DNA from 2 places in the Variovorax paradoxus genome. Region 2 is predicted to be linked to the other one. Evidence: predicted binding sites of a transcription regulator. Region 2 holds the regulator's gene; the other holds the start of a gene.
What was found. The regulator NrdR, encoded in region 2, represses ribonucleotide reductase genes. The targets are predictions, from matches to a motif close to CACNANATNTNGTG.
Positions count from the first base shown of each region.

Region 1: the regulator NrdR is predicted to act here: its motif matches at 13,037-13,050, upstream of QHG62_RS23055 (ribonucleoside-diphosphate reductase subunit alpha).

Region 1 is NZ_CP123990.1:4,797,334-4,811,918, reverse strand. Features, by position in the region: gene QHG62_RS23115 (hypothetical protein) at 1-90, shown strand, start outside; gene QHG62_RS23110 (sigma 54-interacting transcriptional regulator) at 122-1,510, shown strand; gene QHG62_RS23105 (hypothetical protein) at 1,704-1,907, shown strand; gene mdoH (glucans biosynthesis glucosyltransferase MdoH) at 1,915-3,930, shown strand; gene QHG62_RS23095 (RNA ligase family protein) at 4,234-5,130, shown strand; gene QHG62_RS23090 (AAA family ATPase) at 5,127-6,266, shown strand; gene ffh (signal recognition particle protein) at 6,327-7,715, opposite strand; gene QHG62_RS23080 (cytochrome C assembly family protein) at 7,865-8,674, shown strand; gene QHG62_RS23075 (PP0621 family protein) at 8,671-8,928, shown strand; gene QHG62_RS23070 (two-component system sensor histidine kinase NtrB) at 8,944-10,644, shown strand; gene QHG62_RS23065 (sigma-54-dependent transcriptional regulator) at 10,649-12,211, shown strand; gene ampD (1,6-anhydro-N-acetylmuramyl-L-alanine amidase AmpD) at 12,198-12,815, shown strand; gene QHG62_RS23055 (ribonucleoside-diphosphate reductase subunit alpha) at 13,167-14,585, shown strand, end outside.
Region 2 is NZ_CP123990.1:5,356,108-5,370,692, reverse strand. Features, by position in the region: gene ribBA (bifunctional 3,4-dihydroxy-2-butanone-4-phosphate synthase/GTP cyclohydrolase II) at 1-170, opposite strand, end outside; gene QHG62_RS25700 (riboflavin synthase) at 167-832, opposite strand; gene ribD (bifunctional diaminohydroxyphosphoribosylaminopyrimidine deaminase/5-amino-6-(5-phosphoribosylamino)uracil reductase RibD) at 920-2,047, opposite strand; gene pilV (type IV pilus modification protein PilV) at 2,212-2,784, shown strand; gene QHG62_RS25685 (PilW family protein) at 2,831-3,790, shown strand; gene QHG62_RS25680 (pilus assembly PilX family protein) at 3,787-4,434, shown strand; gene QHG62_RS25675 (pilus assembly protein) at 4,466-8,431, shown strand; gene QHG62_RS25670 (type IV pilin protein) at 8,428-8,862, shown strand; gene QHG62_RS25665 (GspH/FimT family pseudopilin) at 8,889-9,425, shown strand; gene nrdR (transcriptional regulator NrdR) at 9,460-9,903, opposite strand; gene glyA (serine hydroxymethyltransferase) at 9,925-11,169, opposite strand; ZMP/ZTP riboswitch at 11,211-11,337, opposite strand; gene QHG62_RS25650 (lytic transglycosylase domain-containing protein) at 11,379-12,236, opposite strand; gene QHG62_RS25645 (DUF748 domain-containing protein) at 12,829-14,585, shown strand, end outside.

The sequences.
Region 1 (14,585 bases), 560 kb from region 2:
GCGCTGCGCGCCATCGAGCGCAGCTTCGCGCGGCCGAACCAGCCAGCGCCCACCCTGCCCCCACCCAACGGCACCAAGCCCAGCCCATGAACATGCAGCGGTTGCACAAGGAGTTCCCTCGATGAGCACGACCGGCGCACGCCTGCTGGTGGTGGACGACGACCCGGACATGCTGCGGCTGCTCTCGATGCGGCTGAGTTCGGTCGGCTACCAGGTCACGGCCGTGACCTCGGCTGAAACTGCGCTCACGCAACTAGAGATCGAACATCCGCAACTCGTGCTCAGCGACGTGCGGCTGCCCGGCCGCGACGGGCTCCAGCTGTTCGACGAAATCAGAAAGCGCCATCCTTCGCTGCCGGTGATCCTGCTGACCGCCCACGGCACCATTCCCGATGCCGTCGAGGCCACGGCGCGCGGCGTGTTCACCTACCTGACCAAGCCGTACGACGGCCGCGAGCTGCTCGACAAGATCGCCCAGGCGCTGGCGCTCGGCGCGCCCGCCAGCACCCCCGCGAAGGCGGGCGACGAAAGCTGGCGCGCCGAAATCGTGAGCCGCAGCAACCGCATGTCCGAGCTGCTGGCCGAGGCGCGCATGGTCGCCAAGTCGGACGCCTCGGTGCTTTTGCGCGGCGACAGCGGCGCCGGCAAGGAGCTGCTGGCCCGTGCCATTCACCGCGCGAGCGCTCGCGCCGACAAGCCCTTCGTGGCCGTCAATTGCGGCGCCATCCCCGAGGCGCTGCTCGAGTCCGAACTGTTCGGCCACATGAAGGGCGCCTTCACAGACGCCCATGCCAACCACAAGGGCCTGTTCCAGCAGGCCGACGGCGGCACGCTGCTGCTCGACGAAATCGGAGACATGCCGCCGGCGCTGCAAGTCAAGCTGCTGCGCGTGCTGCAGGAGCGCGCGGTACGGCCGCTCGGCGCCAGCCAGTCGATCGAGGTCGATGTGCGCATCATCTCTGCCACCCACCGCGACCTGGACGCGGCCATGGAGGCGGGCCAGTTCCGCGAAGACCTTTATTACCGCCTGAACGTGGTCACGCTCACGCTGCCGCCGTTGTCGGCCCGGCGCGAGGATATTCCGCTCCTGGCCAACCACTTCCTGCAGAAGCTCTCGACCAAATATGGCAAGCGGCTCTCGGGCTTTGCGCCCGAGGCGCTGAAGGCGCTCGCCACCGCCGCCTGGCCCGGCAACGTGCGGCAGCTCTACAACGTGGTGGAACAGGTTTGCGCGCTGTCGAGCTCGCCCCTCATTCCGCTGGCGCTGGTGCAGCGGGCGCTGCGCGTGCCGACGGTCGAGGTACAGACCTATGCCGAGGCCAAGCAGCGCTTCGAGCGCGACTACCTGGTCGGGCTGCTGAAGCTCACCGACGGCAATGTGGCCGACGCGGCCCGGCTGGCCGACCGGAACCGTACCGAGTTCTACCGCCTGCTGCAGAAGCATGAGCTCACTCCCGGGCACTTCAAGGCCGACGCTGTCGCTCCGGGCAGCGAGCCTGTCGCCGAGTAGCGACGCTGCTAAGTTGTTGATTTAAAAGGCCGTTTTCCACCAACCCATAAGGCTTGTCGGGATTCGGCGACAAAAACAGGGGTTTCGGGGCCTTCCAGCCGGCTCCAAACCCGAAAACCACGTTCAGATCGCTCCAAGTTGTTGATCTGTAAGGGTTTTTTCTACCTGGCACAGGGTTTGCCCCTGTACAGGCATGACAGCACTCAACAGCCCATCTTTCGCACTGCGCCAGCAGCGCGACGGCCTGCGTCAAAAGCAGTTTTCCCCCGCGCGGCCCCGTGCCGCCGGTCATTCGCTGGCCGCGCTCGCAAGCGCAGGCGGCGCCGAACCGGATTGCGTGATCAAGCGCTTTCCTGCCATTGGCGACACCCCTTCCCTCGACAAGCAACGTTGGTAAATCACACATGAAGCCGAACGACTTCTCCCAACTGAACGTGCTGACCGAAGCCGACTTTTCGCACCGCAGCCCGGTGCGCGAAGAACGCCACCCCAATTCCGTGACCGCTCCGCCGGTCAACCGCGGCTCCATGGCGCCCCGCCCCTGGCGCGGCTTCTGGAACAGCATCGGCACCGCCTTGCTGGTCAAGCTCGGCGCCGGCGGCAAGCCGGAAAGCGAAACCGCCGAAGCCGGCGCACAGGTCAAGCAGCCGTGGCAGCGCGCCGCGGCGCAACGCCGCTTCGCCTTCATGGCGCTCACGCTGCTGAGCACCGTGATCGCGTCGTCCCTGTTTGCCGGCGTGCAGCCCGACTACGACAACATCTGGCTCGAATACGGCCAGATCGGTTTGTACGGCCTGCTTTCGGGCTGGGTCGTCACGGGCTTCGTCACGGCGCTCATGGGCTTCTATGTCTCGGTGCGCGGCGACAAGCATGCACTGTCGGTCAAGCAGGTGGCCAACCACCCGATGAACCCCGAGGCACGCACCGCGATCATCATGCCGATCTGCAACGAAGACGTTGCCACGGTGTTCGCCGGCCTGCGCGCCACCTGCGAATCGGTCGCGGCCACCGGCCACGCGAAGCAATTCGACGTGTTTGTGCTGTCCGACAGCTACAACCCCGAAACCGCCGCCGCCGAGCGCGCTGCCTGGGAAGATCTTCGCGCCGCACTGGCCGACAGCCCCAACCAGCCGCAGGTCGAGGTGTACTACCGCCTGCGCACCCGCCGCACGCACCGCAAGGCCGGCAACGTGGCCGACTTCTGCCGCCGCTGGGGCAAGGACTACCGCTACATGGTGGTGCTCGACGCCGACTCCGTGATGAGCGGCGACTGCCTGACCTCGATGGTCAAGCTGATGGAAGCCAACCCGACCGCCGGCATCATCCAGACCGCCACCCAGGCCATCGGCCACGTGACGCTGCATGCCCGCGCACAGCAATTCGCCTCCCGGGTGACGGGCCGCCTGTTCACGCTGGGCATGCAGTTCTGGCAACTGGGCGAATCGCACTACTGGGGCCACAACGCGATCATCCGCGTCGAGCCCTTCATGAAGCACTGCGCGCTTGCTCCCATCAAGGGCACCGGCGGCATGTCGGGCGGCATCATGTCGCACGACTTCGTCGAAGCCGCGCTGATGCGCCGCGCCGGCTACAACGTGTGGCTCTGCGCCGACCTGGTCGGCAGCTACGAACAGCAACCGCCGGACCTGCTGGCCGAACTGCAGCGCGATCGCCGCTGGTGCCAGGGCAACCTGCAGAACGCCCGCCTGATGGCCGAGCCCGGCATTCACCCGGTGCACCGCGCAATGTTCGTGACCGGCACCATGGCGTATGTCTCGGCACCGCTGTGGCTCGCGTTCCTGACGCTGGGCACCGCGCTGTGGCTGAGCGGCTCGAGCCTCATCTCCAGCTGGAGCGTGCTGCCGGCGGAACTGGCCGGCCTGTGGGTCTGGACCCTGTGCCTGTTGTTCCTGCCCCGCGTGCTCGGCATTGCTGCCGTGCTGATGCGCGGCGAGCAACGCCAATACGGCGGCCTGTGGGGCCTGGTGAAAAGCTCGGTGCTCGAAAGCGGCCTGGCCATCGTGCAAGCGCCGGTTCGCATGCTGGCTCACTCGCTGTTCGTGCTGGTCGCCCTCACCGGCATCAAGCTCGACTGGAAGTCGCCCCCGCGTGAAGCCGCTGCCGTGCCGTGGAAGGTTGCCGTGTCGCAGCTCGCTCCCATGAGCATCGTGGTCGGCGCGCTGGCCCTGGGCGTTGCAATGATCGACCCGAGCGCGCTGATCTGGCTCATGCCCGTTGGCCTGCCGCTGCTGCTGGCGATTCCGCTCACGGTGCTGACCAGCCAGATCGCCCTGGGCACGTCGCTGCGCGACCGCGGCTTCCTGTTGATTCCCGAGGAATCGCGCTCGCCCGCCGTGCTGCGCCGCGCCTGGATGCATGCGGTGCGCCTTGCGCGTCCGGCGGCACTGGCCACGGCCTGATGCGCCGAAGACACAGCCCCCTAAAAAAGCCGGCCTCAGGGTCGGCTTTTTTTATGGTGCGTGGCTAGAATCGCGCCTTCCTTTTTTCAACCCACGGATCCTTCGATCCCCTGGAGCGCCAAGTGCCCCGATTCGCCGTCACCACCCTCTGACGCCGACAACACCACTCGCTGGTCATGTCGGGCGCCTAGCTGCGTTCCCTCACTGACCAGGCACGGCCCGCTTCGGCCGCCGAGTCGATCTCTCTTCCAGCTTCGCTCCCGCACGTTGTCGGTTCTTCCTGGTTTGCATCTGGAGAACAACGTGTTCCCTCTCTCTTCTCTTTCATCCGTTCCGCTGCTCAAGTACCCGCGTACTGCGCATCTGGAAGGCTCGCGCTTGCAGGCCGGCGACACCGACGATGGCCAGACGCCGTTGTCCGCGCTGCAGGGCCAGCATGTGGTCATCGAGGAAAAGCTCGATGGCGCCAATGCGGCCGTGTCGTTCACCTCTGGGGGCGAGCTGCTGCTGCAATCGCGCGGCCACTATCTCGCGGGCGGCGCCAGCGAGCGCCAGTTCAACCTGTTCAAGCACTGGGCTGCCGCGCACGAGCCAACGCTGCTCGAGCGACTCGAGGACCGCTACGTGATGTACGGCGAGTGGTGCTTTGCAAAGCACAGCTGCTGGTACGACAGGCTGCCCGCGTTCTTCCTGGAGTTCGACCTCTACGACCGCCAAGCGCAGTGCTTCCTGTCGACACCCGCGCGGCATGCACTGCTCGACGGCAGCCCGGTACTTTCGGTGCCTGTGCTCTACGAAGGCGAGATGCCGCACCAGGCGAAGGCACTGCGCTCGCTCGTGCGGCCATCGCTTGCGCGCAGCCCCGGCTGGAAAGCGGCTTTCGAAAAGGCCGTGTTGCAGGAAGGCCAGCCACTCGACCTCGCGCGGCAGCAGACCGACCTGTCCGACTTGGCCGAGGGCCTGTACCTCAAGACTGAATCGCAGGGCGAGGTGACCGGCCGCTACAAGTGGGTGCGGCCTGACTTTGTCCAAACCATCCTGGATTCGGGATCGCATCACAGCCGCCGGCCCGTGCTGCCCAACCAGCTCGCGCCGGGTGTCGACCTCTACGCGCCGACGCCGCAAGTGGGCTGGCAAGACCTGGGGCTACGCACGTTCCGCGACCCCGCAGAACTGACAACAACAAGGAGGCCGCGATGACCTACGACGACTTGCGCGCACTGGTGCCGACGCCTCCGCAGGGCTACGACTGGGCCAAGTGCTGCGAACTGCTGCCGGCCTTGCTGCGCCTTGAAGAGACGCCGCAAGACCCGTACTACCACGCCGAAGGCAACGTCGGCATCCACACTCGCATGGTGCTGGACGCGCTGATGCAGGATCCGCACTACCAGCGTGCCGGCGCCGACGGCCGTTTCGTGCTGTTCATGGCCTGCCTGCTGCACGACATCGCCAAGCCGGACACCACCGTGATCGACGAAGCCAGCGGCCGTATCGGCCAGCCGGGCCATTCGCGCCGCGGCGCGGTCGATGTGCGCGTGCTGATGTGGAAGGCCCGCGTGCCGTTCGCGCTGCGCGAAGCCGTGTGCCGGATCATCGCGGTGCACCAGTTGCCGTTCCATGCCTTTGCCTCGCGTAAGGGGGTGCGGCCCGAGTGGCTGGTGCACAAGCTCTCGTGGGAATTGAGCCTGCCCGACCTGTGCTGCGTGGCGCGCTGCGACATGCTCGGGCGCCACTACGAGAAGCGCGCAGACAGCATGGCCGATATCGCGCTTTTCGAGGAATTGGCCCGGGAAGAAGGCTGCTGGGAAGGCCCTCGCCAAATGGCGGATGCCCACACGCGGCTGGCTTACTTCCGTGGCGCGGACACCAGTCCCGACTACCCGTTGTTCCAGGCTGCGGGTTCGCAGGTAACGGTGATGTGCGGCCTGCCCGCGAGCGGCAAGAACCACTGGGTGGCGCAGCACCGCAAGGGCTGGCCGGTCGTGTCGTTCGACGATGCGCGTGCCGAACTGGGGTTGAAGCACGGCGAGAACGACGGGCTGGCCGCGCACCATGCGGTCGATGGGGCCAAGGCGCTGCTGCGCACGCAGGAGCGCTTCGTCTGGAACGCCACGCACCTGAGCCAGCAGATGCGCACCAAGACGCTGGACCTGCTCTGGGCGTATCACGCCCGGATCGAACTGGTGTACCTGGAGGTGCCGCATCCCGAGCTGATGCGCCGCAACCGCGAGCGCGACACCACGCTGTCGAACGCGGGCATCGAGCGGATGCTGCATCGCTGGGAGCTGCCGGCGCCCGTGGAGGCGCATGCGACGGTCTACGACGTGCAGACCTGAAAACGACGAAGCCCGCCGGAGCATCCCCGGCGGGCTTCTGTCTATATATATGCGTGGGGCTCAGAACGGCAGCTTCGGCCCGCCAGGGCCACCCATCCCGCCCATGCCCTTCATGCCGCCCATGCGCTTCATCATCTTCATGAGGCCGCCGCCCTTCATCTTCTTCATCATGCCCTGCATCTGCTCGAACTCGTTGAGCAGGCGGTTCACTTCCTGAACCTGCACGCCCGCACCGGCCGCGATGCGGCGCTTGCGCGTGGCCTTGAGCAGTTCGGGCTTGCGGCGTTCCAGCGGCGTCATGCTCTGGATGATGCCTTCCTTGCGGCGGATGTCGCGCTCGGCGCGGGTCATGTCGGCCTCGGTGGCCTTGGCGGCCATCTGCTGCGGCAGCTTGTCCATCAGGCTCGACAGGCCGCCCATCTGCTTCATCTGCTGCAACTGGCCGAGAAAGTCGTTCAGGTCGAAGCCCGCGCCGCTCTTGACCTTGGCCGCCAGCTTCTGCGCCGCCGCCACGTCGACGCCGGCCGTGACCTGCTCGACCAGCGCAACGATGTCGCCCATGCCCAGGATGCGGCCGGCATGGCGCTCGGCGTCGAACACTTCGAGCCCGTCGATCTTCTCGCTCGTGCCGGCAAACTTGATCGGCACGCCAGTGACTTGCCGCACCGACAGCGCCGCACCGCCGCGCGAATCGCCGTCGGTCTTGGTCAGGATGATGCCGGTGAGCGGCAGCGCGTCCTTGAAGGCCTTGGCGGTATTGATCGCATCCTGGCCCTGCATCGCATCGACCACGAACAGCGTTTCGACCGGATCGAGCGCGCCGTGCAGCTGCTTGATTTCGGTCATCAGCACTTCGTCGATGGCGAGGCGGCCGGCCGTGTCGACCAGCAGCACGTCGAAGAAATGGCGCTTGGCGTGGTCGAGCGCGGCGCGTGCAATGTCGAGCGGCTTCTGGTCCGGCGTGCTCGGGAACCATTCGGCGCCCGCCTGCCTGGTGACCATCTTGAGCTGCTCGATGGCGGCGGGCCGATAAACGTCACCCGACACAGTGAGCACCTTCTTCTTGCGCTTTTCGATCAGGTGCTTGGCCAGCTTGGCGGTGGTCGTGGTCTTGCCCGCGCCCTGCAGGCCGGCCATCAGGATCACCGCGGGCGGCTGGGCCGCAAGATTGATGTCGGACACGCCTTCGCCCATGGTGGCGGCGAGTTCGCGGTTGACGATGCCGACCAGTGCCTGGCCGGGCTTGAGCGAACCCAGCACTTCCTGGCCGAGCGACTTTTCCTTGACGCGGGCGACGAAGTCGCGCACCACCGGCAGTGCCACGTCGGCCTCGAGCAGCGCCATTCGCACTTCGCGCAGCATGTCCTGCACGTTGCTTTCGGTAATGCGCGCCTGGCCGCTCATCGTCTTGACGAGGCGGGAGAACTTTTCTGAGAGGGCGGTGGCCATGGAAGAAATGCCTTGCTGCCCGCCGCGGCGGGTCATTGGAAAGTCGTGACTGATATGGGTGCCGGGCCGCAGGTGTTGTCCCCGGGAGGGGGTTGGCGACGCGCCACGAAGTGCGCGAAGACGGGGGGCGAGCCTATTACACTCCTGCAATGATTTTAGCGATCCCCTCCCCACTTGCCGTGGCGCTGGGCATCGCCACCGCGGCTGCCTACGGATTTGCCGCCGCCGCGGGTGCCCGCCTGAGCCGAAAAGCCACCCAGTGGGCCTTGGGGCTCGCATGGCTGCTGCACGCCGCGGTGCTGGCCCACGGCCTTGTTGGCCGCGAGCCCAGGTTCGGCTTTGCGCCGGCCCTTTCCGTCACGGCATGGCTGGTGCTCACCGTCTACGCGGTCGAAAGCCGCATGTACCCGCAGCTGAAGGTTCGGCGGGCATTGGCCTGGTTGGGCGCGGCCGCGGTGCTGCTGGCGGTTATGTTTCCCGGTACGCCGCTTCATGTTTCAGCATCGCCCTGGCTGCCGCTGCACCTTGCACTGGGCATTGCCTCGTATGGACTGTTCGGCGCCGCGGTGGTGCATGCGTGGCTGATCACCCGGGCCGAAAAACAGATTCGCCTCGCCACCGAGCCGCAAGCCGGCGTACCGCTGCTCACGCTCGAACGGCTCACCTTCCGCTTCGTCACAGCGGGCTTCGTGCTGCTTTCCGCCACGTTGCTCGCAGGCCTGCTGTTCAGTGAAACGCTGTACGGCGCCACCGTGCGCGCCTGGAAGTGGGACCACAAGACGGTGTTCTCGGTGCTGGCTTGGATGAGCTTTGCCGTGCTGCTGGTGGGACGCGTCCGCTTTGGTTGGCGCGGCCGCACGGCACGCCGCGTGCTGTATGCGGGCTCGGCCCTGTTGCTGCTGGCCTATGTGGGATCGCGCTTTGTGCTCGAAGTGGTGCTGGCGCGCGGCACGGCATGAAATACCTGCTCGTTCTCGCGGTGCTCTGGGTGGCAATCTGGCTCTGGCGCAAGAACCGCCGCGAAGAAATGCGCGACGCCCAGCGCGAAAAGGCGGCCCGCGCCCAACGCCAGCCCGCCGCACCTGCGCCGCCCAAGGCCATGCTGCGCTGCGCGCATTGCGGCTTGCACCTGCCTGCAAGCGATGCGCTCGGCGGCCCGGGCGACGCGGTGTATTGCAGTGCGGCACACCGTGACGCCGCGGAACGCGGCTGAACGGGTCTTGCTTCCATGAGTTCGTCCCTCTGGTCGCGCGCCGAGGCCATCACCACCGATTGGGACGTGCTCGAACCGGGCCGGAGCGAAAGCGCCGCGCTGCTGCGGCTGTGGCGCGGCTTCATGGCGGCGCGCTGCTTTGTGGCGCTGGTGCTCGTGCTGCTGCAGGGCGTGGCCCTTGCGCTCGGCCAGACGATGCAGCCGCTGGCCATTGCGCTTTCGGCGGGGTACCTGGCCGCCAGCTGGCTGGGGGCGCGCTACGCGCATTTCAAGCCGCCCATCCGTGGCTTTGCGGCGCTGTGGTTCGTGACCATCGGCATCGACCTGGGCACCTTCACTGCGCTCCAGGTGCTGCAGGGCGGCAATATCAACTACACGCCGCTGTTCGCACTGCCGGTGCTCATGAGCGCGGTGCTCGGAACGGTGACCGTCGGCCTGGGCACCACGGCCACCGTCACGCTGCTGCTGCTGGCCGACGCGGGCTGGCACTGGCTCCAGCAGCCCGGCGATTCGTCCACGCGGTTCGTGCAGGCGGCGCTCACCGGCACAGGGCTCTTCGTGGTGGCGCTCTTGGCACACGAGCTGGCCCGCCGGCTGGCGCGCGAAGAAGAAACGGCGCTGCGCAATCGCAGCAGCGCGCAAATGCAGGCGCAGGTGAACGACCTGGTGATCGAAACGCTGAGCGAAGGCGTGCTGGTGATCGACGCCGAAGGCATGGTGCATGCGGCCAACCCCGCCGCCGACGCCATCCTGGGTCAGGGCCTGGCAAAGCTCCCTCTTCCGTTCGCGTTGCACACGCAGCCCGCATGGCACGCGCTTGCCGCGCTGGCGCGCCAGACCTTCGCACGCCGCGCGCCGCAATCCGAAGAGATTCCGGTGGCCCAAGCGCGCGGCGCGGCGCGCGAAGTGCGGGTGCGCACGCGGCTCACGCCCACCAGCGACCAGCGCGTGGACAGCCTGTGCGTGATGTTCCTTCAGGACTTGCGCGAAATCGAGGCCCGCATCCGCACCGAAAAGCTGGCCGCAATGGGCCGCATGTCGGCCGCGGTGGCGCATGAAATCCGCAACCCGCTGGCCGCCATCACGCAGGCCAGCGCGCTGCTCAACGAAGACCTGACCGATCCCGCGCACCGCAAGCTGACAAGCATGGTGCAGCACAACGCACAGCGGCTCGCGCGCATCGTGGACGACGTGCTCGACGTTTCGCGAGCACGCCAGCAGCGCGTGCTTTCGCTGGGCGAGCAGGTCGTGCTCGACCCCGCGGTACGCGCACTCGCCGAAGAGTGGGTGCGCCAGACGCAGCGCCAGGGCGTTCTGATCACCCTCGATGCCGCCGACAGCGAAGTGCGCTTCGACGTCGAGCACCTGCGCCGGCTGCTCGTGAACCTGCTGGACAACGCGGCGCGCTACGCCGGCAAGCGCGAGGGTTCGATCCAGGTCGTCACCACCATGCAGCGCGGCAGCTCAGCCCGCCCGAGCCTGCAAGTGTGGAGCGACGGCGCACCCCTGGAACCGGCGGTGCAGCGCCATTTGTTCGAGCCGTTTTTCTCGTCCGAAAGCCGATCGAGCGGGCTCGGCCTGTTCCTGTGCCGCGAACTGTGCAGGCGCCATGGCGCCACCATCGGCTACGAGCGCCGGGCGCTTGTCGCGGGCGGACCCGAGGGCAACGAATTCTTCGTCAGCTTCGCCCCCAGCGAAAACCGGCTGACACAATAGCGCCGTGACCACTCCCATCCCTCCTTCGCTGCAGCGCCCGGCCAACATCCTCGTCATCGACGACGAGCCCGACCTGCGCACGCTGTATGAACTCACGCTGCTGCGCGAGGGCTACCGCGTGGAAGCCGCGGGCAGCGTTTCGGAAGCGTGGGAGCACCTGGAGGCCGGCCAATTCGATGCGGTGATCACCGACATGCGGCTGCCCGACGGCCAGGGCATGGAAATCATCCACCGCATCCAGAAAGACCAGCGCACCGAGCGCTGCGTGGTGATGACAGCCTATGGCTCCGCCGAAAACGCAGTCGAGGCGCTGAAAGCCGGCGCCTTCGACTACCTGACCAAGCCGGTCGACCTGAAGCAGTTTCGCGCCGTGGTCGCATCGGCCGTTCAAGCACAGCAGGCCGCGCCAGCCAAGGCCACGAAAGCGGCACCGGCGGCGCAAGGCGAACGTGCGGGCGACACCCCCGTCGTTCCAGGCGGCGGCATCGCGGCCCTCGAACGCCTGGTGGGCAACTCGGAGCCGATGCGCCTGGTCAAGTCGCGCATCGCCAAGGTTGCGCGCGGCATGGCGCCCGTGCTGGTGCGCGGCGAATCGGGCACCGGCAAGGAGTTGGTGGCACGCGCCGTACACGCCTGCAGCCAGCGCAGCGACGGCCCGTTCGTCGCGGTCAACTGCGGCGCCATTCCGGAGAACCTGCTCGAAGCCGAATTCTTCGGTGCGCGCAAGGGGTCGTACACCGGCTCGTCGCAAGACCGCGACGGCTACTTCCAGGCCGCGCGCGGCGGCACGCTGTTTCTCGACGAAATCGGCGACCTGCCGCTGGCCATGCAGTCCAAGCTGCTGCGGGCAATCCAGGAGCGCAGCGTGCGTTCCATCGGTTCCACTCAGGAAGACGCAGTCGACGTGCGCATCGTGAGCGCCACCCACAAAGACCTGCACGCAGAAGTCAACGCCGGCCGTTTCCGCCAGGACCTTTTCTACCGGCTCAACGTGATCGAGATTGCGGTGCCCGCGCTGCGCGACCGGCGCGAAGACCTGCCGGCGCTGTGCGCTGCATTGCTTGCGCGCATCGCGCATGACGGCGGGCTGCCGGTGCCGCATCTTTCCGCCGACCTGCTGCAGCGTCTTGCGCAGCATCCGCTGCACGGCAACGTGCGCGAACTCGAGAACCTGCTGCACCGGGCGGTGGCACTCAATGACGGCGACGAATTGCACCTGGACCTGATGGGAGGCGGGCAACCCGCCGTCGCGGGGCTTGCGGCTTCGGCGCCCTCGCCTTCTCCGCCGCCGGACGACGGCGAACCGCCCGCCGCTGCGGCGCCCGCAGCCGCATCCTTCGTGGAACCCAAGACCGCGCCGCCGCCCTTGCCGTCCGACCTGCAGGCCTACCTCGACCAGCAGGAGCGCGAAATTCTTGTGCGCGCACTGCATGAAAGCGGCTTCAACCGCACCGCGGCCGCCGCGCGGCTCGGCATGAGCCTGCGCCAGATCCGCTATCGCATCGCGCGCTTGGGCATCACCACGCCCAATGGCGAAGAAGGCACCGCGAGCAATGCCGACGACTGAAGCATCAGCGGCCAACGCGAGCGGCGGCGACGGCCTCTGGCGCGCCGGCTGGTACCGCTTTGCAAAGGCGCTGCAATCGCCGAATTTCGGCCCGCGACCGACAGGCGCGCAGACCGACCTGATCGTGCTGCACTCCATCAGCTTGCCGCCCGGCGAATATGGCGGCAATGCGGTGCAGCAACTCTTCACCAACGAGCTCGACTGGGACGCGCATCCCTACTTCCAATCCATTCGCGGCCTCGAGGTTTCCTCGCACTTCTATGTGCGGCGCAACGGCGAACTCTGGCAATTCGTGAGCTGCGACGACCGCGCATGGCATGCGGGCGTGTCGTCCTGGCGCGGCCGCGAAAACTGCAACGACGATTCGATCGGCATCGAGCTCGAAGGCCTGGAAGGCCAGCCCTTCGACGAGGCCCAATACGAAACGCTGGCCAGCCTTTGCGCAGCGATTGCGCAGCACTACGCCATCGCGTTCATCGCGGGCCACGAGCACATTGCACCGGGCCGCAAACAGGATCCGGGCGCGGGCTTCGACTGGCAATTGCTGCGCGGCCAGCTCGGCTGGAGTCCGCGGATGTTCCCCGAACAGGTGCTGCCGCTCTAATTTTTTTTATCGGCCGGCGGTATGCGATGCGGCGTTCTTGCGCCGCAGCAATCTCTAAAATCCAGAGCGCGCCTCCAGCAACCATGCGCCTTGCAGGCCCAAATCCGCTTGCAAGCCACAGCCCGCGCGGGTTGCGCGACCATAGGCCAGTATTCATGGGGCATCGCTGGCCGAGTGCCGCGCCCAAACAAATACGCCACTGTGTTGAATATCTCAAAAAACACTACATCTAGTGGTTGTAGACGCTTCGCACCCTAGATATAGTGTCTTCCGTCCGGTCATCACGCACCGGCGCAATGCCCCGCCAAGGCATTGCCACCCAACAAGAATTGCCACACCGAGAGGAAGCGAATGCAAACAGCCCTGAACACCCCATCGACCCCGCGTGCCGTTCCCTCGACGCCGCAGCAGCAGCAACGAGACACTGCTGGCTCGCCCACCGGCCAGAACCTTGCGCACTACCAGATCATCCGCCGCAACGGCGCCGTGGTTCCCTTCGAACCCAACAAGATCGCCATCGCGATGATGAAAGCCTTCCTGGCGGTGCACGGCACCCAGGGCGCGGCTTCGGCCAGCGTGCGTGAAACGGTCGACGCCCTCACGCAAGGCGTGATCCGCGCGATGGTCCGTTCGCGTCCGGGCGGCGGCACCTTCCACATCGAAGACGTGCAAGACCAGGTCGAGCTCGGCCTGATGCGCGGCGGCCACCACGAAATCGCGCGTGCCTATGTGCTGTACCGCGAACGCCGCACGCAAGAGCGTTCCAAGCAAGGCACGCAGGAAGCGCCGGCCGCGCCGCTGCTCCACGTGCTGGACCGCGGCGAGCGCGTGGCGCTCGACCTGAACGAACTCAAGGGCCTGATCGAATCGGCTTGCGAAGGCCTGGGCGACGGCATCAGCGCCGCGCCGATCGTCGCCGAGACGATGCGCAACCTGTACGACGGCGTGCCGCTCGACGAGGTGTACAAGGCCTCGATCCTGGCCGCCCGCACGCTCATCGAGAAGGACCCCGACTACACCTTCGCGACCGCCCGCCTGCTGCTGCACACGATCTTCAAGGAAATCATCGGTCGCGAAGTCATGCCCGCCGAGCGCGCGCAAACCTACGCCGACTACTTCCCGCAGTTCATCAAGAAGGGTGTCGAGAACGAACTGCTCGACGAGAAGCTGCTGCAGTACGACCTGCCCCGCCTGGGCGCGGCGCTCAAGGCCGAGCGCGACAACCAGTTCGACTACCTTGGCCTGCAGACGCTGTACGACCGCTACTTCCTGCACGTGCGCAAGTCGCGCATCGAGCTGCCGCAGGCCTTCTTCATGCGCGTGGCCATGGGCCTCTCGCTGAACGAAATCGACCGCGAAGCCCGCGCCATCGAGTTCTACGAAGTGCTGTCGTCGTTCGACTTCATGTCGAGCACGCCCACGCTCTTCAACGCCGGCACGCTGCGCTCGCAGCTTTCCAGCTGCTACCTGACCACCGTGCCCGACGACCTGGACGGCATCTACGAGTCGATCAAGGAAAACGCCCTGCTCTCCAAGTTTGCAGGCGGCCTGGGCAACGACTGGACCCGCGTGCGCGCGCTGGGCAGCCATATCAAGGGCACCAACGGCGAATCGCAAGGCGTGGTGCCGTTCCTCAAGGTGGTGAACGACACCGCCGTGGCGGTGAACCAGGGCGGCAAGCGCAAGGGCGCGGTCTGCACGTATCTTGAAACCTGGCACCTCGACATCGAGGAGTTCCTGGAACTGCGCAAGAACACCGGCGACGACCGC
Region 2 (14,585 bases):
ATGTGGTCCGCGGCAATGACGATGTCGCCTTCGTTCTCGCGGTCTTCCTCGTCCACCAAAATGACCATGCGGCCGGCGGCAAGGTCGGCCACGATCTCCTCGACCGGAGAAATCGGCGCGGGTGCCCGCGAACCGCGGGGCGCGCCGATGGGGGTGACGGAGGCGTTCATTCGGCGGTGTCCTTGGAATACGTGGAAGGGGTTGGCACCAGGACGCCGGCCTGGAGCATGCGCTCCACGTAGCGCGCCACGGTGTCTATTTCGAGATTGACCTTGGAGCCGGCCGTGAGGCTGCCCAGGGAGGTGTTTTCGACGGTGTGCGGAATCAGGTTGATGCTGATTTCCGCGCCGTCTTCGATGTCGCTCACGCTGTTGACGGTGAGGCTCACGCCGTTGATGGTGATGGAGCCCTTGTAGGCCAGAAAGCGAGCCAGTGCGGGCGGCGCGACCACGCGCAGTTCCCAGCTTTCGCCCACGGGCGCAAAGTGGCTCACGGTGCCGATGCCGTCCACATGGCCGGAAACGATGTGGCCGCCCAGCCGGTCGCTCGCGCGCAGCGCCTTCTCGAGGTTGATACGGGCGCCCTCTTCGGTGAGGCCGGCGGTCTTGTCGAGCGATTCGGCCGAAATGTCGATGGTGAACAGCTGCTGCGCCGGATCGAGGGTGGTCACGGTCATGCACGCGCCGTTGAGCGCAATGCTGTCGCCAAGGCCTACATCGTCAAGATATCCGTCGGGCACCGAAATGCCGAGTCTTTTGCCGTAGGAGGAGGAGGTGCCGAGGTCGTGGATGGCGGCGATGCGCCCCACGCCGGTAATGATTCCGGTGAACATTCGCACATTTTCGCAGATGCGAGGGCCCTCGGCCTTTCCGCGGCGCTTTGGCCGTGCAATCCGCCTCCGGTTGCCTGAGGCTGGCCGCTAGAAGCTCTCGCGCCCACGTACGCGCGACACGACTCGAAGGTCCGGCCCGAGCATCTGCACGGACTTGAATTCGAGCGCCAGCGCGCCCTCCAGCGAGGTGAGCGGCCCCTCGGCGTGCAGGTGGCTCGCCATATCCAGCCCGCTGCCGATCAGCTTTGGCGCCAGGTACAGCAGCAGCTCGTCCACGCAGCCTTCGCGGATGAGCGAGCCGTTGAGCTTGTGGCCGGCTTCGGCGTGGAGCTCGTTGACGCCGCGCTGAGCCAGGTCCTGGAGCATCGCGGCCAGGTCGACCTTGCCGCTCGCATTGGGCAGGCAGGTGACCGTGGCGCCGCGCGCCTCCAGGGCAGCGGCGCGGTTTTCGTCTCGCGTTGCCGCGTAGATCCACACCGGACGGCCTGCTATGAAAACATGAGCGTCGGGCGGCGTCTGCAGATGGCTGTCGACGATCACCAGATGCGGCTGGCGCGGCGTCTCGACCATGCGCACGTCGAGCCGCGGGTTGTCTTCGAGAACGGTGCCCACGCCGGTCAGCACTGCGCTGGCACGGGCCCGCCACGCGTGGCCGTCGGCCCTGGCGGTCTCGGACGTGATCCATTGGCTCACGCCGTTGGAAAGGCCGGTCTTGCCGTCGAGCGAAGCCGCCACCTTGAGGCGCACCCAGGGCAGCTTGCGCACCATGCGGCTGAAGAAACCGATGTTGAGTTCGCGCGACTCGGCCGCGCCGGGGCCGGTTTCCACTTCGACACCCGCTGCGCGCAGGCGGGCAAAGCCCTGCCCGGCGACCAGCGGGTTCGGGTCGGCGAGCGATGCCACGACCCTGCCGATGCCGGCCGCAATGAGTGCATCGCAACAGGGGCCGGTGCGCCCGTGATGCGAACAGGGCTCGAGCGTGACATAGGCGGTGGCGCCCGCAACCGAATGGCCCTTGGCCGCAGCGTCGCGCAGCGCCATCACTTCGGCATGCGGTCCGCCGGCCTGCTGCGTGTGGCCCTGGCCCAGCACACGGCCCTCTGCGTCGCTCAGTACACAGCCGACGCGCGGGTTGGGGTCGGTCAGCAACAGCGCATCGGAAGCCAGGCGCAATGCGGTGGCCATGTGCTGCGCGTCTTGTTCGGGGGAGGGCATGGGCTGCGAGAAGAATTATTTAACACCGGAGCCGCTGGATCATACGAGCGGCAGTCAATAGCGGATGAACGGCAAACGCGCCGCTGGGAGTCGAGCCTACGCTCAAGTTTCGATGCAGGAATAAAGAAGCAACCGAAGTTGCAGGACGGGGAGGACATCGAAACATGGCTACATCAGGACGGGCCGACGCGGGCTTTTCGCTCGTGGAGGTACTTGTTTCCATCGCGGTGCTGAGCGTCGGCTTGCTCGGCTCCATCGGCATGCTGCTCACGGCCGTTCGTACGGGCAAGGAGGCCGCGACGTTCGCAGCCGCAGTCAACCTTGCCCGCGACCTCTCCGAAAAGGTTCGCATGAATCCGGGCGTGGCGGCCAGGACCGATGCGGCCAATACCTATCTCGTGGCCAGTTGGACCGCGGATGGCGATGCTTCCGCTGATGCCGGCGGCGAATGCACAGCGGCAGCTTGCAATCCACAAAGCCTGGCTGCGTGGGACATGAACGAGTGGAAGCGCCGCGTGGCCAAGGCGCTGCCCGGCGCCCGCCTCAGCGTGTGCTTCGACGACAAGCCCTGGAACGCCTCCGTCGGCGAGTACGAGTGGGCATGCAGCCAGTCCGGCTCCAGCGTGGTCGTCAAGCTCGGCTGGGTTCCGCACGCCGACGCTGCGAATGCAAAGCACAACGGCGAGCCGCAGAGGGAGCGTCCGCCTCGCCTGGTGATGCAGTTGGTTTCTGGCTAGGCGAGCGGCGGACATGCACGCACCCGGCCTCCCAAGGTTTCCGGCCTTGCACCAGCATTCGCGCCAGCGCGGCATGACCTTGGTCGAGCTGATGATTGCGGCGGCCATCGGGCTCGTCGTGGTGCTTGCCGCCACGGCCACGTTCCTTGGCAGCAGGCAGCTCTTTGCCGCCAATGCGCAAGCGCAGGCGGTAGAAGATTCACTGAGGTTCGCGGCGTCCGTCGTGAGGGTGGCGGTGCGGCAAGCCGGCTATTCCGACTACGCGCCCGACCATGCCGGCGCCGACGGCACCGTGGCCATCGGCAGCAGCGCAAACCTCACGGCCGCGCCGGATGATCTTTTCGCCCTCGACATCGTCGGTGCGACCAATGCGCGGGTCGGCCTCACAGGCGAAAGCCACGGCAGCCACAACAGCAGGGGCGTGAACGGGAGCGACTCGCTGCGGGTGCGGTTTTTCGGGCGCAGCCGCGCGGGAGGCGGCGAGGCCGAACCCGACGGCACCATGATCGATTGCATGGGCATCGCGCAAGCCGGCCCGGCGGACGGCGAGCCTTCGCTCGCCGATCGAGCATGGAGCTTCTTCTTTGTGGCGGAAGCCGCCGACAGGGAACCCGAGCTCTACTGCAAGTACCGCAGCGACGGGCAGGGCACGTTCAAGTCCGAGCCGCTCGCGCGCGGCATCGAGGTGTTCAAGGTCGCCTACGCCTACGACGGAAACGGCGACGGCGTGCCCGAACGCTGGATCGATGCCGCGCAGCTGGAGTCGCAGGCCGGCTCCACCGCTGCCATCAACGGTGAATGGCGCAAGGTGGTCGGTCTTCGCATCGGCATGGTTGCGCGCAGTGGTCCTGGCATTGGCGAGGCCCGAACGCAGGGCGAACTTCTCTACCCCCTGGGCACCGACTTTCCTGGCGTGAGCTTCATGCCGCCCGCGGACGGGAGGTTGAGGCGCACCGCCACCTTCACGGTCATGCTGCGCAACGTCCTGAAGGAAACGGGGCCATGAACCGGGCCCGCCCTTCACCGCAACGGGGCTTCTCGCTGATCGTGGTGTTGCTGATGCTGCTCATTGCGATGGTGCTGGGTATCGGCGCGGCGCAGGTTTCGCTGGTGGGCGAGCGAAGCGCTCGCAACGACCGCGACGCCGAAGTCGCGTTCCAGGCCGCCGAAGCCGCGCTCGTCGACGCCGAGCGCGACGTGCTCGGCCCGAACCAGGCCGCCGCGCAGCGCCTGTGCCTTTTCAACAGCAGGGATGTCTCTGCCTTCGTTGCGGGATGCGGCGGCGCGGGCATTCACCAAGGGCTGTGCACCCAGGCCGAGGACGGCGCCAAACCGGTCTGGATCACTGCCGATTTCGCGGCCGAAAGCCGCACGTCGGTCGCCTACGGCACCTTCACCAACCATACCTACGCCACGGCCAATGCAGGCGCTCGCGGTGGCGCGCTCTCTGCGCGTGCACCGCGCTACATCGTGGAGGCGGTTCGCAACCTTGGCGGGTGGCAGTCCAGCCAGTTGCAAAGCGCGGGCGCGCGAAACGCTTCGCATCTCTTTCGCGTCACGGCCATCGGCTATGGCGTGCGGGATGAAACGCAGGTCGTGCTGCAAACCAGCTTGTACAAGCCGGCCGCCAGCCCGGGTTGCCCGTCCTGATTTTTCTTCTTCTTGTTGAAACGGAATCCGAATGCGTTTTACTGAAAGCCGCGTGCTGTGGGCGTCAGCTGTTGCCGCATGGGTGCTCTGCATCGGTACCTCGGTATTTGCAGCGGAGAGTGGCGCGGTGCCGGCCGTAGAACTCCCGAGCGAGCCGTTGTCCTCCATGGCCTCGCGCGTCGACCCGAACCTGGTGATCGACCTTGCCCTGGAGTTCTCGAATACCGGTGCGGCCTATCGCGGCAGCTTCGACTGGAAGAAGGTCTACCTGGGCTATTGGGATCCGATGGCCTGCTATGGCTACGCCCCCGCCGATGGCTACTTCAAGCGCATGGCCCCGGCAACCCGACTTGCAGCCGGCGAAATTGCTTGCGCACAGCAATGGAGCGGCAACCTGTTGAACTGGGCCGCCATGTCCACCATCGACGTGCTGAGGCTTGCATTGACGGGCGGCGACCGGGCGGTGGACGAAGCCGACCGGACCGTGCTGCAACGCACGGTGCTGCAGCAGGATTTCTACCGCAGCAGCTACTTCCCCGACAAGGCCGTGACCGGCAACCTGGACAAGCTCACGCCGCTGGTGGCGGGTAGCAGCAATGGCTTGCGCGCGGCGGGCACGCTTCACTTCAACCACTGCGCTGACCGCATGTTCGTCGGACCGAGCGCAAGCGGCAACTGCGCCAGCCCCGGCAATGACCAGCTATACGGCCCCGGCGCGGCAAGCGCTCCCTACTTCGCGCGGGTCGAGGTCTGCACTGCGGCCGAAGCCGCGGTGCGCGGCGGCCTTTGCCTCAAGTACCCAGGCGGCAATTTCAAGCCCGTCGGCGAGATACAGCGCTATGCGGACCGGCTTCGTTTTGCCGTGTTCGGCTATCTGCTCGACAACGACCCTGCCCGCTATGGAGGCGTGTTGCGCGCGCCAATGAAATACGCCGGACCCAAAAAGCTGGACACCGGTCTCGACAGGGCCGACAACCCGCAAACCGAATGGGAGGCCAGGACGGGTATCTTCCTCCGCGATGCGGTTTCCGGCGCGCAGGGCGGCCGGTTCAGCGGCGTCGTCAACTACCTGAACCGGTTCGGGCACGCCGGCGCCTACAAGAAGTTTGACCCTGCCGGCGAGCTCTACTACGAGTCGCTTCGCTACCTGCAAGGAAAAGTGCCCACGCGGGACGCAATAGCGGGTGTAGGCGCCGTCGACGACCCGAGAAAGGACGGGCTGCCGGTCTACAACGACACCGCGCAATGGCGCACCGACGGACACAAGGCTTGGGATCCCGTGGGTGCGAGCTGCCGCCAGAACTACATCCTGGCAATCGGAGATCTCGAAACGCACGGCGATCGTTCCTTGCCCGGGCTGCCGGGCGGCGGCCGCAGCTTCAGCAACGCGTCGTTCGAGCCGGACACTTCCTACTGGACCCGCCTGGTGGGCGCGTTCGAAAACCGCGAGTCGCTGTCCTATGCCCACCCTTCGGGAAAAGCCGGTCTTGCAACGACCGGAAACCGCGGCCTTCCAGCCTTCAACTACAAGGGCGGGGCGCAACTGACGGCAAGCACCATCGCAAGTGCGGAAACAGGCGCCGACAAGGGTTCGTTCGGCATGGCCGGGCTGGCCTATTGGGCGAATACGCAGAAGATTCGTCCAGACTATCCCGACGTGCGGGTCCAGACCTTCGGCATCGACCTGGATGCGGGTGGGCAGGGGGCCACCCGGCAAGCCCAGCGCGGCAGCGCCCTTTATCTCGCCTCGAAGTACGGAGGCTTTGCCGACAGCAACGCAGACGGCAACCCATTCAGAGCCTCGGTCGGCATTGGCCAGTCCGACGTGGCGGACAATTCCGAATGGGCCGAAGGCATCGACGACGACGGCCAGCCCAGGCCGTCCAACTATTTCCTGGCGGGTGAGCCGCGGCAATTGGTCGATGCAATCCACCGGATCTTCGAGTCGGCAGCGGCACCGCCAGGAGGGCGCACGGCGGACGCTGCCATTTCGTCGGACCGCATTGCGCAGGGCGGGAGCAGTCTTTATTTGGCGCGGTTCAGCGGACGCCGGTGGTCCGGCACGCTGCTGTCGTATCCGCTGGCCTACAACGCGGCCTCGGGCGGTGTGCACCAGGCCGACGAGCCGGCCTGGGACGCAGGGGCCTTGTTGACCGGCAGCGCATCGGCTCAGCCGCCAGTTGCGGCACGCGATCCTTCCAACCGGAACATCGTCACTCTTTCGTCGGCCGGCAGCGGCACGCCCTTTCGTTGGGACGCACTCGACAGTGTCCTGCGAAGCCATCTGAACTCCACGCCCTACGCGGTGCCCGCGGCATCCGATGCACTGGGTGTCGACCGGCTCGCATATTTGCGCGGTGACCGGCGCAAGGAATTGTCGGCGCCCGGCGGAGTGTTCCGCGTGCGCGACTCGGTCATGGGAGACGTTGCCAATTCGAATCCGCTGTTCGTCGGCGCGCCGAGCTCCCAGGCGCAAGGCGACGATTACTCCCGATTTGTCGAAACACACAAAGCGCGTTCAGCCGCCGTCTATGTCGGCGCGAACGACGGCATGCTGCATGCGTTTTCGGCCGCCACCGGAAGCGAACTCTTCGCCTATGTTCCACGCGCGGTGTTCGCAAAGCTCGGGGCCTACACCTCGCCCGGCTACGTGCACCAGGCCTATGCCGACGGGTCGCCTGCCGCAGCAGAGGCGCGGATGGCCGACGGCACCTGGAAGACCGTGCTGGTTTCCGGAATGGGTGCTGGCGCAACCGGCGTATTTGCACTCGATGTCTCGGACCCCGCTGCGTTTTCGGCTGACAAGGCGCTGTGGGAGTTCACGGGGCTCGACGACGAGGACATGGGCCACGTGCTCCAGGCTCCGCGCATCATGAAGTTCCGCATTGCCCCGGCAACACGTACCGAGGCTGCCGCCTACGCCTGGTTCGCCGTGGTTCCATCGGGCTTCAACAACGCCGATCCGGACAGGCGCGGGGCGCTGTTCCTGCTCTCGCTCGACAAGGCCGCTGGCGCTGCCTGGAGGCGCGGTGTCAACTATTACAAGATCGTGCTGCCGGTTCCGGCAGACAAGACCATGGTGAACGCCCTCGGCACGCCGGGCGACTACGCGGCTGCGGACGGATGGGTGCGCTGGCTGTACGCCGGCGACACGCAAGGCAACCTTTGGAAGTTCGACTTCACCGGCCGCGCGCCGTGGAACGAGGACAACGCACTCGGCTTGAAAGGGTTGCCGCTCATGGTCGCGATGTCGCCCGGCGCGAATGCCAAGCGGCAAGCCATCACCGTGGCGCCCGAGGTGGGAGCAGGGCCGAACGGGGGCGCGATCGTGCTGTTCGGCACCGGAAAATTCGTAAGCGCAGAAGACATCGGCAGCGCCAGCCGTGCCGTGCAAACGCTCTACGGCGTGTACGACTCCGGCACCGCCATTCCGCCGCACGAAACTCGCACCCAGCTTCAGCCGCGCACCGCCGCCGCTGCTACCGGACGAGCGTTGCCGGCCATTGTGGGCGAGCCCTTCGTCTACGGCGCGGGCAACGGCAGTGCGGCAAGCCGCCGTGGCTGGTATTTCGATCTTCCCGGATCGCTCGAATCGGGCGAGCGGCAAGTAACCCGGCTGACGCTTGCCGATGGTTATCTGTTCTTCAACACATTGATCCCTGGTGGCGATGCATGCGGCGCCAGCGCAGGCGGCCGCAGCTGCGCGGTCAACGCGATGACAGGGCTTTCGAAGGGCGGGACCTGCGTACCTTCGACGGTGGGTCCGTTGTCGTCGCCATTGCTGGCTGAGCTCGGCGAAGCAGCCTATGCCTCACCCGATGCGTTCGGACGCCGGTCTGCAACAAAGAAGCTCTCGGTGGTCAACGTCGGTTTGCGCGGCGGTTCGCCTGGAACCGGCATCTCCACCGTGCAGCCGGTGGAGGGCGGCAACGTTTCGCAAGTGGCCGGGCGCCTGAATTGGCGCCAGGTCATGGACTTCCAGGGAGCGAAGCCATGAAGGCCGCCAGGTTCGCGGGCGGCTGGTCCACTCGCATTCGCGGCTTCACCCTGATCGAAGTCATGATGGTGGTCGCAATCCTCGCCATCCTGGCTGCAACGTCTTATCCGTCATACCTGGGTTTTGTGCGCAAGGGCTGGCGCGCCGAGGCCCGCTCGGCCCTGATGCAGCAGATGCAGCAGCAGGAGCGGCAGTACACCCTGACAGGGCAATACAGGCGCTATGAAGGCGGATCCGGCGAGGGAGGTGCGGCCGGCAAGTATCTTGTCGAAAGCAGCAACTGCGAGGGGCAGGGCACCATCGACCGCTGCATCAGGCTGACGGCAACGCCCAAGCCGGGCTACTCCGATGCCGAGGTCGGGGCGATCTGGATCGACAGCATGGGAGACCGGGGCTGCAACGGCACGGCAGGGGCGGGGTGCTGGCAATGAGGCGCGGGCGCCGATTGGGGGCGGGCATGGCCGCGCTGCTGGGCGGCTTCACGCTGGTCGAGTTGATTGCCGTGGTGGCCATCATGGCCATTCTCGGTTCGCTGGGCGTTCCTGCTTTTCGCAGCTTGCTGCTCAACCAGCGGCTTGCCGCGGCTTCCAGTGGTTTTGTCGCCGCGCTGAGCCTGGCCCGCACCGAAGCCATCCAGCGTTCGCAAAAAATCCACGTCGGTGCGCTGGACGGAAGCAACTGGTCGAGCGGCTGGGCCGTCCAGGCCGGGCCCGAAGGCGCAATGACAACACTGCGCAAGTTCGAAAAGCTTCCGAACGGCGTGAGCATCGACGTGGAACTGGGAGACGGATTCGCGCGGGGGCTGGACTATGACAGCAACGGCTTTTCGCGCCGGGCGGGCGGCTCCGGGTTTGGCGCCGGGTGCCTCACGCTGAAGGCCGAGTCGGGCCGAAGAACTTCAATCGTGGTGTCGGCATCGGGCCGTGCCAGGGTCTGCAACCCCGACGTGCGGGGCGACTGCGGAAGTGGCGTTTGCGGCAGCGGCGGCAAGTAAGCAGGGCGACCGGGGCTTGTCCCGGCAGCAAGGCTCAGATGTCCCGCAGCAGTTGCCTGAACTCGTCCACGTCCTCGAAGCTGCGGTACACCGAGGCAAAGCGCACGTATGCGACCTTGTCCAGCTTCTTGAGCTCGCGCATGACGAGCTCGCCGACCTTGGTCGAATCGATTTCGCGCAGGCCGCTGGCCAGCAGCTTCTGCTCGATGCGCAGCAGGGCGTTGTCGATCTGCTCGATGCTCACCGGCCGCTTGCGCAGCGCCAGCATCATCGAGGCGCGTACCTTGGTCGAGTCGAAGTCGGCGCGGCTGCCGTCTTTCTTCACGACGACCGGAAAGTTGACGTCCGGCCGCTCATAGGTCGTAAAGCGCTTGTCGCAGGCGCTGCATTGGCGGCGCCTGCGCACGAAGTCGGCGTCTTCCGAAACGCGGGTCTCGACGACCTGCGTTTCAAGATGACCGCAAAAAGGGCATTTCATGCGGCCAGGTCTTGCGGACGATCAGCGGTAGACAGGGAAGCGGCTCGTGAGCGCGTGCACCTTGGCGCGCACAGCATCGATGTTGGCGGCGTCGCGCGGGTTCTCGAGCACGTCGGCCACCAGGTTTGCCGTGATGCGGGCCTCTTCGTCCTTGAAGCCGCGCGTGGTCATGGCGGGGGTGCCGATGCGCACGCCGCTGGTCACCATCGGCTTTTCAGGGTCGTTGGGGATCGCGTTCTTGTTGATCGTCATGTGGGCGGCGCCCAGCACGGCTTCGGCTTCCTTGCCGGTAATGCCCTTGGAGCGCAGGTCGACCAGCATCACGTGGCTTTCGGTGCGCCCGCTCACGATGCGCAGCCCGCGCTCGGTGAGGGTGTCGGCAACGATCTGGGCGTTCTTGACCACCTGCTGCTGGTAGGCCTTGAACTCGGGCGTCATGGCTTCCTTGAACGCGACGGCCTTGGCGGCAATCACGTGCATCAGCGGGCCGCCTTGCAGGCCCGGGAAGATGGCGCTGTTGATGGCCTTCTCGTGCTGCGCCTTCATCAGGATGATGCCGCCGCGCGGGCCACGCAGGCTCTTGTGCGTGGTGGAGGTCACCACGTCGGCATGCGGCACGGGGTTGGGGTACACACCCGCAGCCACCAGGCCTGCGTAATGGGCAATGTCGACCATGAAGATCGCGCCCACGTCCTTGGCCACCTTGGCGAAGCGTTCGAAATCGATGCGCAGCGAATAGGCCGAGGCGCCGGCGATGATGAGCTTGGGCATGTGCTCGTGCGCCTTGCGTTCCATCGCGTCGTAGTCGATGGCTTCGTTGGCATCCAGGCCGTAGCTCACCACGTTGAACCACTTGCCGCTCATGTTGAGGGGCATGCCATGCGTGAGGTGGCCGCCTTCGGCCAGGCTCATGCCCATGATGGTGTCGCCGGGCTTCAGAAAGGCCAGCATCACGGCCTCGTTGGCCGATGCGCCGCAATGCGGCTGAACGTTGGCGGCGTCGGCGCCAAAAATTTGCTTGATGCGGTCGATGGCCAGCTGCTCGGCCACGTCGACATGCTCGCAGCCGCCGTAGTAGCGCTTGCCCGGGTAGCCTTCGGCGTACTTGTTGGTGAGTTGCGAGCCCTGCGCGGCCATGACGGCCGGCGAAGCGTAGTTTTCGCTCGCGATGAGCTCGATGTGGTGCTCTTGGCGGGCGTTTTCGGCCTGGATGGCAGCCCAGATTTCGGGATCGGTCTGTTCGACCAGGATGTTGCGTTGATACATGGCAGTCCTTTGAAGACGAGGTCCTTGTTCTTCAACCAAACAAGGGCTGCCCAGGCGAACGGCTGAACGCCTGTATGGATGCCAGGCGGCACGCTTCCCAGTGGTATTCCACGTCAGCGCGTGGCACCTTTGGAGGTGCTGCGCCTATCGCCAGTCGCGTACGGAACGGAGTGTAGCTCACCCCATGGTCTCGGCCATGGGGAAGGGGCTCAGGAAACCTCGGAAAGCAGTGCGACTTTTTGAGGGTCGGCTGCCGGCTCGGCGGTTTGCTCCCGCTTGGGAGGCACGGCCGTGGGAATCGGCTGGGCCCGGACGATGGGCGCCGAGGGCGCTGCCATCGTCGGCGGATTGCGGCCGTTGGCCACCTGCAGCAGCCGCTCGTGCTCGGCCAGGACCTTGCCGGCATAGCCACCGTCGTCATCGAGATTGGCTGCACCCACGTAGTAGCGCAGGCCGCCTTCGAGCGAGCCGGCGCGGGCGATGCATTCCTGCAGCACCTTCACGCCGACGCGCATGTTGGTCACGGGGTCGAAAGCGGTGAGCGTGCCGCCGGCGCTTTCGTATTTGTCGCCGTGAACGCGGGTCATGACCTGCATCAGGCCCTGCGCGCCCACATGGCTCTGGGCGAACGGGTTGAAGCTCGATTCCACGGCCATGATGGCGAGGATCAGCGTCGGGTCGAGCTTGGTGCGCTTGCCCAGGTTGTACGCCTCTGCAACCAGCACGCTCAGCGGTTCGGCCGCAACGCGGTACTTCTTGCTCAGCCAGTAAGCCACGGCGGCCTGCTGCTTGGGCAGGTCGCCGGGGCTTGCGGCCGTGGTGCGCACAATCGCGGTCGGCTCCAGGTCGGTGGGCTCGGGCGCGGGCTTGCGCGACTGGAGCCAGCCCATGAGCTGCTCCTCGCCGGTCTGGCGGAGATCGGGCCGCGCCACCAGGGCGAGAGCCGCAAACACAATGGCCAGGCCAACCAGTGCAAACCCGTTGTGGGTGATTTCAAAAAAGCCGTCTGCCACATCGGACGCAAAGGTCCTTAGCCCGCGGGCTGTGGCATCAAACGCCTTGTTCATCGCTCTTCCTTTCTATGCGGCACCTGATCGCAGCGCCCGGAGGGCGACGGATAAGGCGGCGGCGCTTGATTGGTACGAATCAGGCTCCGCGCATGGAGGTGTAGGGGTGAGGGCGCGGCGACCTGATCAAGCCGTGGGGATTCGGCAGCGGGTTCAGGGGCCCCTGCTGGGTCTGGGGCAGGCCAGGGGCAGGCGGATTCTAGCGTGGCTAAATACTCGGTCAAGCATAAGGATCTATTTCCTTATGTGATTACATATTTAAACAAATCCAACTTTTTGATTCGAAGCACAAGGGAAATCCCTTGGGAGCAGGCATTGCATTGCAGGCGAGCGGCGTCTAATCTGAACAGGCCTGAGTTCTCAGGCGGTTTTCCGAAATCCGGCAGCCCGAGGTGCAAGTCAAGGGCTCGAACGATGGAGGATCCACGGCGGCAATCTCTTGCTGCCAGCACGGCAGGAACCATTGACTTCCGGTCGCGCGAAACGATGGCATGGGTCTTATGCCCGCCATCAAGCCCGGTAATGAGACTTTCGTCGAATTGCCGGGCTTTCTTGTTTCTGGCTTTGCTTCTCTTTGCGGCACACTCCCGCGATGGATGTAGCTTCGCTCAAACAAAACAAATGGATGCGGCGTGGGATCGTCGCCTTGTTGATTCTTCTGGCCTTGTGGGCCATTGCGTGGCTCGCTGTTCCGCCCATCGCCAAGAGCCAGATCCAGAAGATCGCAAGCGAGAAGCTCGGCCGGCAGGTCACCGTAGGCAAGATCGACTTCAAGCCCTGGACCCTCGAACTCGCGCTGAACGACCTGAGCATTGCCACGGCCGACGGCAGCCGGCCCCAGGTGGCCATCAAGCGAATCTATGCCGATGCCGAGCTGCAGTCGCTCTTGCGCCTGGCGCCTGTGATCGATGCGGTGTCGGTCGAGTCGCCTGCCATCCTCCTCACCCATCTTGCCGACGGCAAATACGACATCGACGACATCGTGGCCAAGCTCGCGGCCGGCTCGCCGCCCGACCCCAAGGCCGAGCCGGCGCGCTTTGCGATCTACAACATATCCATCAAGGACGGCGCGGTCGACTTCGACGACCAGACCGTCAAGCGCAAGCACGAGCTGCGCGACTTCGTGCTGAACGTGCCGTTCCTGAGCAATCTGGCTTCCAAGCGTGACATCAACACCGAGCCCAAGCTTGCCTTCACCCTCAACGGCAGCAAATTCGACTCGGCAGCGCTCACGACGCCGTTCGCCGAAAGCCGCAAGACCGACGCCCATGTGCAGTTCAAGGGGCTCGACCTGGTGCCGTACCTGGGCTACATACCCGGCGGCTTGCCGGTGAAGCTGCAGGCCGGCAGCCTGGATGCGGACCTGAAGATCGACTTTGCCCAGGCTCCCGCGCCCGGCCTGAAGATCACCGGCACCATCGAAGCCCGCGGCGCCAAGCTGGGGGATGCACGGGGCCGCGACTTGCTGGCGTTCGAGTCGCTCAAGCTGGCGCTGGCCGACGTGCGGCCGCTCGAATCTGTATTCCACCTGAGCGAAGTTGCGCTCTCCAGTCCGCAGCTTGCGGTCGCCCGCGATGCGAAGGGCCAGCTCAACCTGCTGGCCACCGATCCGGCCACCGGGGCTGCCGAAAAAGTGGCGGCCGCTCCCGCTCCCGCTGCTGCGGCAAGTGCTCCGGCCGGCAAGGCGCCTGAAAAACCGAAGCTCAAGGTCCAGGTCGACAAGCTCGCGCTCAGCGGCGGGCGCATCGGATGGCGCGACGAAACCGTCAAGCCTGCAGCGGTGGTCGACCTGAGCGCCCTCGGCCTCGATGTGACCGGTGTGACCTGGCCCATGGAAAAGCCGGCCCAGTTCAACGGCAGCACCGCCGTAGCCGGCGCAACGCTCAAGTTCAAGGGCAACGCCACCGACAAGGCGGCCGACGTACAGACCGAAGTCGAGGCGCTGCCGCTGTCGCTGGCGGCTCCTTATCTGGCGCAAAGCCTGGAGCCCACGCTCGACGGCAAGCTCAGCGGACAGATCGACATCGCCTGGGCGCAGCCCGACCTCAAGTTCAAGGCCCGGCGCCTGGCCGCCGACGGCCTGGCGCTCACCCAGGCGAAGACCGCCCTGGCGAGCGTCGGCCGCTTCGAACTGGTCGACGCCGAGGTCGACATGACGAAGCACACGCTGAACGTGGCCTCGTTCACCGCCACCAATCCGAAGGTACATATAGAACGCGACAGCGAAAAGCGCTGGATGTTCGAGCGTTGGCTCAAGACGCCCACCGCCGGCGGGGCGGCGGAGGCCAAGGTGGCCGCGCCAAAGCCCGCGGACGCCGGGACCGCGGCGGCATCGTCCGCCGCCAACAC